DNA from 3 places in the Spongiibacter sp. genome. Region 1 is predicted to be linked to each of the others. Evidence: predicted binding sites of a transcription regulator. Region 1 holds the regulator's gene; each other region holds the start of a gene.

What was found. The regulator sigma-54, encoded in region 1, starts transcription at its own class of promoters, with help from an activator protein. The targets are predictions, from matches to a motif close to TGGCACANNNNTTGCNNT.
Region 2: the regulator sigma-54 is predicted to act here: its motif matches at 1,915-1,932, upstream of AC5DB9_RS01725 (phenol hydroxylase subunit).
Region 3: the regulator sigma-54 is predicted to act here: its motif matches at 2,040-2,057, upstream of AC5DB9_RS04040 (DUF1415 domain-containing protein).

What each region holds. Positions count from the first base shown of each region.
Region 1 is NZ_CFHTQA010000003.1:123,187-126,444, forward strand. Features, by position in the region: gene lptB (LPS export ABC transporter ATP-binding protein) at 1-493, shown strand, start outside; gene AC5DB9_RS02425 (RNA polymerase factor sigma-54) at 626-2,107, shown strand; gene hpf (ribosome hibernation-promoting factor, HPF/YfiA family) at 2,184-2,471, shown strand; gene ptsN (PTS IIA-like nitrogen regulatory protein PtsN) at 2,505-2,960, shown strand; gene rapZ (RNase adapter RapZ) at 2,966-3,258, shown strand, end outside.
Region 2 is NZ_CFHTQA010000002.1:138,235-141,492, reverse strand. Features, by position in the region: gene AC5DB9_RS01740 (aromatic/alkene/methane monooxygenase hydroxylase/oxygenase subunit alpha) at 1-277, opposite strand, end outside; gene AC5DB9_RS01735 (MmoB/DmpM family protein) at 292-561, opposite strand; gene AC5DB9_RS01730 (aromatic/alkene monooxygenase hydroxylase subunit beta) at 558-1,559, opposite strand; gene AC5DB9_RS01725 (phenol hydroxylase subunit) at 1,598-1,876, opposite strand; gene AC5DB9_RS01720 (sigma-54-dependent Fis family transcriptional regulator) at 2,234-3,258, shown strand, end outside.
Region 3 is NZ_CFHTQA010000006.1:40,630-43,887, forward strand. Features, by position in the region: gene AC5DB9_RS04025 (M48 family metallopeptidase) at 1-79, opposite strand, end outside; gene AC5DB9_RS04030 (DNA-3-methyladenine glycosylase I) at 178-756, shown strand; gene AC5DB9_RS04035 (DUF4136 domain-containing protein) at 837-1,379, shown strand; gene AC5DB9_RS04040 (DUF1415 domain-containing protein) at 1,388-1,939, opposite strand; gene AC5DB9_RS04045 (hypothetical protein) at 2,153-2,707, shown strand; gene hemE (uroporphyrinogen decarboxylase) at 2,774-3,258, opposite strand, start outside.

The sequences.
Region 1 (3,258 bases):
CGGTGTTGGCTACCTGCCCCAGGAAGCGTCGATCTTTCGCAAACTCAGCGTCGCCGACAACATCATGGCGATTCTGGAAACCCGCAGCGACCTCAACCGTCGCCAGCGAAAAGAAAAGCTCGACGCCCTGCTGCAGGAATTCCACATTACCCACATCCGTAAATCGCCCGGCATGGCGCTGTCCGGCGGCGAGCGCCGACGCGTCGAAATCGCTCGCGCGCTGGCGACAGAGCCGAGTTTTATTTTGCTCGACGAGCCCTTTGCCGGCGTCGACCCCATCTCGGTTAACGACATACAGCACATTATTCGACACCTTCAGGCCCGCGGAATCGGCGTGTTAATCACCGATCACAATGTACGAGAAACCCTCGATATCTGCGAAAAAGCCTACATCGTCGGCGAAGGTCGTATTGTTGCCGAAGGCAACGCCGAATCCGTACTCAACAACCAGGTCGTCAGGGATATTTATCTTGGCGATAAGTTCACGTTGTGATAGGAAAAATCGGCACAGCAATTGCTTTATACGCCTATTGCAGCCGCTCTCCGGCAGGACTACACTGACCTTAAAGTGCCGCCAATCAGGCACAAATGTCTTCAGAATTTGGTGTAGTAGAAACCGCTGCCTATGAAACAATCGCTCCAGCTTAAAGTCGGTCAGCAGCTGACCATGACCCCCCAGCTGCAACAGGCGATTCGTTTATTGCAACTGTCCACCCTCGACCTTCAACAGGAAATCCAGTCTGCCTTGGACTCCAACCCGCTTCTGGAACTGGAGGAAGAAAACGACACCCCCGAGCAAGACAGCAACATCCAGTCAAAAAGCAGCGATACCAAAAACGACAGCAGCAGCAACGAAAACGAGCCCACCGCCAGCGACGCTGACAGCGAATGGGCCGAGCGCAGTGAAATACCCGAGGACCTGCCGGTAGACAGCCAATGGGATGACGTTTACCAAAGCTCCGGCCCGGCGAGCAGCGCTCCCAGCGGCGATGACGATTACAGCAATGACTACCGCCACGGCAGCTCAGATTCCCTGCAAGACCACCTTCGCTGGCAGCTCAACCTGAGTCGCCTGTCTGAAATCGATCAGTTCATTGCCGATGCCATCATCGACGCCATCGACGAAAAAGGCCGCCTGACCGTCACGCCTGAAGACTTGGTGGATGCCTTCGACAATGAAGACGTCGAAATCGAAGAAGTCCACGCCGTCCTTCACTTGATTCAGCAGTTCGACCCCCCCGGCGTCGGTGGCCGTGATTTACAGGAGTGTCTGCTTATCCAGTTGCGGCAGTTGCCCCGCGAGACGCTTTATCTGCAAGAGGCCATGCAGATTGTAGAGCAGCACATGGACCAGCTTGGCAACCGCGACTACAACCAGATTATGCGCCGCTGTCGCCTCAAGGAAGATCAGCTTCGGGATACACTGCTGCTGATCCAGTCCCTGAACCCCACGCCCGGCGATGCAATCAGTAGCGGCGATACCGAATACGTCGTCCCGGATGTCTTCGTCAGTAAAAAAGACGGCCGCTGGCTGGTGGAACTCAACCCGGATATTGCCCCGAAAATCCAAATCAACTCGCACTATGCGGCACTGGCCAAAAGCAGTACCAGCAGCGAAAAAGACTATATTCGCGACAACCTCCAGGAAGCGCGCTGGTTTATCAAAAGTCTGCAGAGCCGCAATGAAACCCTGATGAAAGTCGCCAGCAAAATCGTCGAGTATCAGCGAGGCTTTCTCGAATACGGCGACGAGGCGATGAAACCGCTGGTGTTGCATGACATTGCCGACGCCGTGGGCATGCACGAATCCACGATCTCGCGGGTCACCACCCAGAAGTACATGCATACACCGCGGGGCATTTACGAGCTGAAATACTTTTTCTCCAGCCACGTATCGACCGATACCGGCGGCGAGTGCTCATCGACCGCCATTCGCGCGCTGATCAAAAAGCTGATCGCCGCAGAAAATCCGCGGAAGCCACTCAGTGACAGCAAGATTACCGAACTGTTGGCCGAACAGGGTATCAAGGTCGCGCGGAGAACCATCGCCAAGTACCGAGAATCACTGGTCATTCCCCCCTCTAATGAGCGGAAGCGACTGGTATAGCTGGCTGCGTTAAATCGCGCAGCCCTGACCCTACGCCGGGAGGCGCAGGACGATCTGAGTGTAAAAGGAGCAAGATATGCAGATAACTGTCAGTGGTCACCACGTTGAAGTTACACCGGCACTGCGTGAATACGTCAATAACAAGCTTGCCAAACTGCAACGACATTTCGACAATATCACCAATACGGACGTTACGCTCTCAGTCGAGAAGCTGGTACAAAAAGCGGAAGCGACAGTGCATGTGGCAGGCGCGGACCTGTTCGCCACATGCGAATCGGAAGATATGTATGCTGCGATCGACAGCCTGACCGACAAGCTGGATCGCCAGTTGATCAAACACAAGGAAAAACACCTGGGCCGGTAAGCACCGGGCCGGTTTTTCCGGATACCTAATAATATGAGCCTTAATGCGATACTGAGCCAAGGACGTACCCACTGGGGTACGTCCGTAGGCAGTAAAAAACGTCTTCTTGAACAGATCTCGGTATTTGTCGCCGACGACAATAGCCAGTTCAGCGCTGACGATCTGTTCAACGAACTCCTTGCCCGAGAGCGACTGGGTAGCACGGGTATCGGTCACGGGGTTGCGATTCCCCACTGCCGAAGCCAGCAGTGTACGGCGATTACCGGCATTCTGCTGAAGCTCGCCGAGCCCATCGATTTCGAGGCCATCGACGATCAACCCGTCGACCTGGTGTTCGCACTCATTGTTCCTGCGGAAGCCCACGACGAGCACATCAAAGTGCTGGCCAGTCTAGCCAATGTGTTTAACGACGACGGCTTTCGTCAACAGCTGCGCAGCGCGGGCAGCGATGAAGCCCTGTACACTACTGCTGTAACCCGCGCGCCCTGATTGCCATGAAACTGATCATTATCAGTGGCCGCTCGGGATCAGGGAAAAGTACGGCACTTCATCAACTGGAGGACGAGGGCTTTTACGCCATCGACAACCTACCAGTTTCCCTGTTACCGGCGCTGGTACATGAGCTCTCGCAAAGCCAGCTCAAGGTCCATCAACAGGTCGCCGTTTGTATCGACGCCCGCAACTCTCCTGACGAACTCTCGCGCTTCAAGTCCCTTTGCGAGCAGGTTCGGGACCTCGCACAGTTGCGAATCATTTTTCTGGATGCCAGCGACGACAAGTTGATAAA
Region 2 (3,258 bases), on a different contig from region 1:
AACGGGCATCGGAAATATTCTGGTGGCCGTTGTTCTGGGCAAAGGCGTCAAAAATGGCGTACAGCTTTTTCTCTTTTTCCGCCTGGTATTTCCAGTAGGCATCCATCGTCAGGCGGAACGGGTCTTCCCACTGCGACCAGTCGGTTATTTTGATCCCTTCAAACTGTTCTTCGGGGAAAATATCTTCTTTCTTCTGGTAGGACGGCTCCCAGGCCATGTCCCGCGTCAGGTACTGGTATTTGTCTTTAAGATTCAGTTTCTTCTGCTTGATGCTCATTATTCTTCTCCCGATCAATTCCACTGCAAAATAAAGTGGTCGTCGTCTTCGTCCACGTTTCCGCCGATACTGATGACATCCACCAGCATTTCCTGCACATCCCAGTCGCGGCCGAGTTTTTCTTCCATCGTCTCGCGGTTAATCACCAGTCGTTTTTCCGCCTGAATACGGATCATGGCGGGCTGGTACTGCACCTCGGCGTGGGGGTTGTCCTCAACCACGGCATCCACCAGATAACGGGCGTTGTCGTTGTCCTGAAAGGCAATAAATACGAGCTGGCTCATGCGGAAACTCCCTGGCTGTTGAGACCGAATTTACTGAGGCGCGCCGCAAGCTGGGCGCGGGTTTCGTCCAGTGCCTCAAGGCCGGAAGTGGCTTCGGCAAGAGGGGTGAGGGCCTGGTAGATTTGCGGTTCCCACTGATTGATCCAGGCTTGCAGCTGCTCGCGGTTGGCATCGCTTTCGCCAGCAACCGCCTTGACCATAGCGTTAGTCCAGCGCAGCGAATCCTTGTACCAGTCGCGCATAAACTCGGTGAGCATCGACACATCTTCCGCGCCCTGCTCGCCCAGCCACTGATCCATCTTGTCGTACACCAGCGGGTAGAGCAGGCCGTCGATCAGCACGTTCTGCACCAGCGTCAGCTCAAACCAGTCGTGAACCACCAGCGTGTCTTCCACCAGCTTGCGCAAGGGCTGCCACAGCGCGTCATCCATCCAGAAGGTTTTGGATTCATCCAGACCGGCGCCGGTGCTGCCGTCAATCAGCAGCGCAATGCGCGACAAGTACTGGCCAATCCCCAGCCGGTCCATCGCCTGATACATGTGCAGCTGCGCTACAGTGGTGGCGGTAGCATCACCGGCTACCATGCTGTTATTCATATTCGCGCCCAGCTCAACGTGGCGCAGAGGCACCAGCAAACGCAGCAGTTGCTGTTGGGTCGCATCCGGCAGGCGGCCCAGCAGATTGCGCTTGTCGCAGAAGGCAAAGCTGCTTTCTGCCGCTTCCTGCATTTTGGCGCGATTGCCTACATAAGCGCCGTAGTAGAACTGCCGCGGATCAGACACGGCGTACCAGTCGTCCATGCGAATCGCGGTACGCTCAGGATCGTTGAGAGTGTGCTCAGCATCCCACAGCGGGCGGTAGTGGAAGTTGGTCTTTGCTTCGAGGTCATAACTGGCTTCCTGATAGCGGGTAGCCGGTTTGTCGCCAAAACGCCGGGCGATGTGCGCGTAGGTTTGACGGATCGGTTCCATCGAGTGGGTTTTAATTTCAATACTCATGCTAAATCCCGTTATTGGTTTTATGGTGTTCAGCCTGCTTAGGGCTTGGTTTGTTGAGGCTTAATAACGCTTGCTTTTTCACCGAAGCGCCACTTGATCATGTCTTCATCAATCTGGCGGATGGTGTCGGAATCCATGTGCACGACGTTGTTACACCGGCAGAAATCCTCGAAGGCGTCTTTGGGCAATACCAACTCGACAAACAACTCGGGGTGGCCAATCGCGAAATCAAATTCAATGAATTTTTCGCCGGGATCACTGCGCAATCGGATATATCGTGTGAGCTGATCGAACGTGGGTTGATTGCCTGAATTCATTGTCTGCCTCGTTTTATTTATTGGCGGCTGACGGTCTTAGAGCAACGGCTGTGCCACAAGCAAAACATGCGCAACAAATCTCAATAACGCATTGTTTTTTATTAATTTATTTGAAATAAGGAAAAATTCAGGCCGATAAATAGTTCAGCTCTAATCGCCGATTTTTTATCAAATGATTAATTTTTTTGGGGCGAATGAGCATTTGCTCACTTCCATTGACCACTGCCCGAGGGAATAAAATTTCATCATATGGTTGAATTTTTCATCGCAATCAGTGTTAGATGGCGCGCAAGCGTGCTGTCGCTAAAAATCATTACTGACAGCTCCCCATAAAATTAAAATAACGGGGTTTACGGCATGGCCATTAGTTACAAACCTCAGCTTCGTATTGAAGATTTCCGAGATCTCACGGAACAGATTCGTTTCCAAAGCGCGGAAGGCAAAATATGGTTAAGTGAGCAACGCATGCTGCTGATGGACCTCAGTGCACTCGCCGCCTTTCGCCGAGAACTGGTAAACACCATGGGAATCGAGCGTGCAAAAGGCTTTTTCCTCCGGCTCGGTTATCAATCCGGACTGAGAGATTCCGAGCTGGCCCGCAAGCTTCGCCCCCACTGCAGCGAACTGGATATTTTCTTGGCCGGCCCACAGCTGCACAGCCTGAAAGGCATGGTTAAAGCCGTACCGTTGGAAATTGAAATCGACCAGGAAAACGGCAATTTCTATGGCGAAGTCGAGTGGATTGATTCTTTCGAGGTAGAAATCTGCCAGACCGAACTGGGGAAGATGAGCGAGCCCGCCTGCTGGGCACTGCTCGGTTATGCCTGCGCTTATACCTCGTCGTTCATGGGCCGCGAGGTGATTTTTCGGGAGGTCAGTTGTCGCGGCTGCGGCGATGAGCGCTGCGTGATTGTCGGTAAACCCGCCGAGCAATGGGACGACGCCGAGGATTTTTCCCGCTACTTCAAAGCCGACCCCATCGTCGAAGAGCTCTACAACCTTCAGGCGCAAGTCAATTCCCTGCGAAGTAGCCTTGAAAAGCAGGAAGGCCAGTACTATGGCATCGGCCAAAGTCCGTCTTACAACAAAGTCTGCAAGATGATCGACAAGGCCGCTCAGGGCCGGGTATCGGTGTTACTGCTGGGTGAAACCGGGGTCGGTAAAGAAGTGATTGCGCGAAGTGTTCACTTGCGCAGCGAACGCGCAGAAAAGCCCTTTATTGCCGTAAACTGCGCCGCCATTCCACCCGACCTCATCGAAGCGGAGCTGTTCGGCGTGGAAAAAGGTGCTTACACGGGCGCCAACCAGTCACGCGCCGGACGCTTTGAACGCGCTAACGGCGGCACGATTTTTCTCGACGAGGTGGTGGAGTTAACTGCCCG
Region 3 (3,258 bases), on a different contig from region 1:
GGCGCCCGGTCGGCGACTGAGCGCAGGCCACCAAGGCAGTGATCAATGTCGCGACCGCGACAACTCGCAAAGTTTTCATGGCATTCTCCCAAATGGCAGCGCGAAACGGCTGCATCTGCTATTTTGCGCCATTATGGCACAGCCCTGACCGGGGCTGACAAGCGAGGAGCCAGCAAGTTGAGCGAAGTCTGCGACTGGTGCGGCAATGACCCCGATTACCGCCGCTACCACGATGAAGAATGGGGTGTTCCCTGCCGGGATGATCGTAAGCTATTCGAATTTTTGATCCTGGAGTCGGCTCAGGCTGGCCTGAACTGGCTAACGATATTGCGCAAACGCGAAGGCTATCGGCGACTGTTTGCCAACTTCGACCCCAAGCACGTCGCCCGTTTTGACGACGAGGATATCGCGCGCCTGATGGCTGACCCTGCCATTATTCGTAACCGCATGAAGATCGAGGCCGCCATTAACAATGCCCGATGCGTTCTCGACGTTCAGCAAGAGTGCGGCAGTCTCGCCGACTACCTGTGGGCATTTGTCGACCACAAGCCAGTCCAGAATCGCTGGTCGACCCTGGACGAGGTTCCCGCCAGCACGCCACTGTCAGACCACATCAGCAAGGCCATGAAAAAGCGCGGTTTCCGCTTCTTTGGCAGCACGATATGCTATGCCTATTTACAGGCCATGGGACTGGTCAACGACCACCTCGTCCGCTGCCCTGCCCACGAGCGCTGTACCAAGCTGGCAGATTTGTGAAAGATTCACAGGCACCAAAGTCCGCCAGCACAGACTAATACCCTATTGCTCCCGAGATTCGGTGGCCACAGGAGACAAACATGAAAATCCATGCCCTATTTCTGTTGAGCACAGCCATGTTACTGGCCGCCTGCAGCAGTACCGATGTACATACCGATTACAACCCCCGCGCCAACTTCGCCAATTATCAGCACTATCAGTGGTCGGCCGACAGCGGTGCTGACAAGACCGTGTCCCCGTTTGTGATTGAGCAGGTAAAGGCCTCACTCAAAACCCAACTGGACAGTGGACTGTACAAGCTAGCCGAGAAGAACCACGATTTTTTGGTGCGCTACTACGTCACCCAAGCCGCCGACACGGTTGACCGCAGCCCCCGACTAGGTATTGGCCTTGGCAGCTTCACCGGCAATTTTGGAATGAGTACGTCGGTCGGTGTGCCGCTGGGTAAAGACAAAATTAACCGCAACGTCCAAATCATGATCGACCTGCTCGACGGCAATACTAAGGCACTGAGCTGGCGGGGCGCGATGGTCATCGAGCTGGATGATCAGGACCCTAAAGTGAATATGGACCGCATTGATCGCGCCGTCGCAGAAATCTGGGCCGAGTTCCCGCCGAAATAACGGGGATGTCAGTCGAGGTCGCGGTCGGGAAACAATGTCGCCAACACCTCGGCCTTCATTCCGCGCAACAAGGTGATATTGCGCTCGGGAATGGCCTCAACATCAGGATGGGTATCCACCGCCCAACTCACACTGCTTTCACGCAGTAAATGAAAAATAGGATAAGGCGAGCGATTACTGAAATTGGCCGGATCGTCCACCTCGCAGCCGTCAAATTGGTAGTCGGGATGGAAACTGGCAATCTGGAACTCTCCTCGCCAGGGACTTTGATCCAGCAACTGCTCCGCTACCCCCAGGACAGCCCAGTACTCATCGAAGTCTGTCAGTTGACTAGGAACCACGAGCAAGGTGGTTTCCAGTGCCTCGACCGGCGTGTCAGCGAGTTTCATCAGCTCCGCATAGAGTTGCTGCAACAGCGGTTCAACCTCAGCATGCTCACTGATGACGATGCGAACCGTACCCTGCTCCCATGGCCGTGCCGCAAAAGGGCAGAGCTGCAGGCCGACCACCACACTGTCCAGCCATGTCTCAACCCGTTCTCGTTCCCGATTCGCCGTCACCGCCACACTCCCACACCATTTCGCGCGCAGTATACGCCCGCTAGAGGCTCCGATATAGCGCAATGCCATGACGCACGCCTCCGCTAGACCAAATTACCATAAGCCAATCAGTGTGCCGCCGGGGTGCGTAGTAAAAGGGCTGCTAAACTCAAATGAGACCTCGCTTGAGTGAGGGTGGCTTTTGCGAGCGTAAGCAAAACAGGAGAGTAGTCTATGAAAAGATATTTCTTTCTGGCGGACAATCTCGACAAGCTGGCCGCTATTGAACACGACTTGCAGGAGAACGGTCTATCACGACCACAGATTCACGTTCTCAGTCACGATGACTGCGGTGTCAGTCGACGGCGCCTTAACGACGTGGAAGCTGTACTGCGCAAAGATGTGGTGTACGCCATGCAACGCGGCGCAATTATTGGGGCAGCGGGCGCAACGCTGGCACTGGCAGCAGCACATTACTCAGGCCTTACCACCGCCGTCGGCTGGGCACCCTTTGTGTTTCTGGCCATTGTTGTTTTGGGCTTTTTTACCTGGGAAGGTGGCCTGCTTGGCATTCAGGAGCCCCATCGGGATTTTCGGCGCTTTGAACAGGCGCTCAACAGCGGCCGTCATCTGCTGGTCATCGACGTGAACAGCCACGAGCAGAACCTGCTCAACCGGGTCACGGCACACTATCCAGAGCTGGAATTTTCCGGCACTGGCGACGGCGCGCCAAACTGGTTCATCGGCCTGCAAAATAAATGGCGAAATTTTGTCGAAGTCATGCCCTGAATCAGGCTTATAGCGGAAATAAAAAACCACGCCTTAGCGTGGTTTTTTTATGGCTAGCGGATCGAGTCAGCGACGATGGTAGGCGGGGGACAGCTCTTTGACCGCTTCAATGAAGGCGCCCGCATGGGCCGGATCCACCTCTGGCGTAATGCCGTGGCCCAAGTTGAAAATATGGCCTTCACCCTCGCCAAACTCCGCCAGAATCGTCGCCACTTCCTCGCGAATACGCTTGGGTGAGGCGCGCAGCATGGCCGGGTCCATATTGCCCTGCAGCGCCACTTTATCACCCACGCGGCGGCGCGCTAAGCCGACATCCGTCGTCCAATCGAGCCCCAGCGCATCAGCCCCGGTATCGGCCATCGCATCCAACCATTGCCCACCGTTTTTGGTGAAAAGAATTGCAGGAACACGGCGACCATCGCGCTCTTTAATCAGACCGTCGACAATCTGCTTCATGTAGCGCAGGCTGAACTCGCGGTAGGCACGATGCCCCAATGCACCACCCCAGGTATCGAAGATCTGTACCGCTTGAGCACCGGCACGAATCTGGT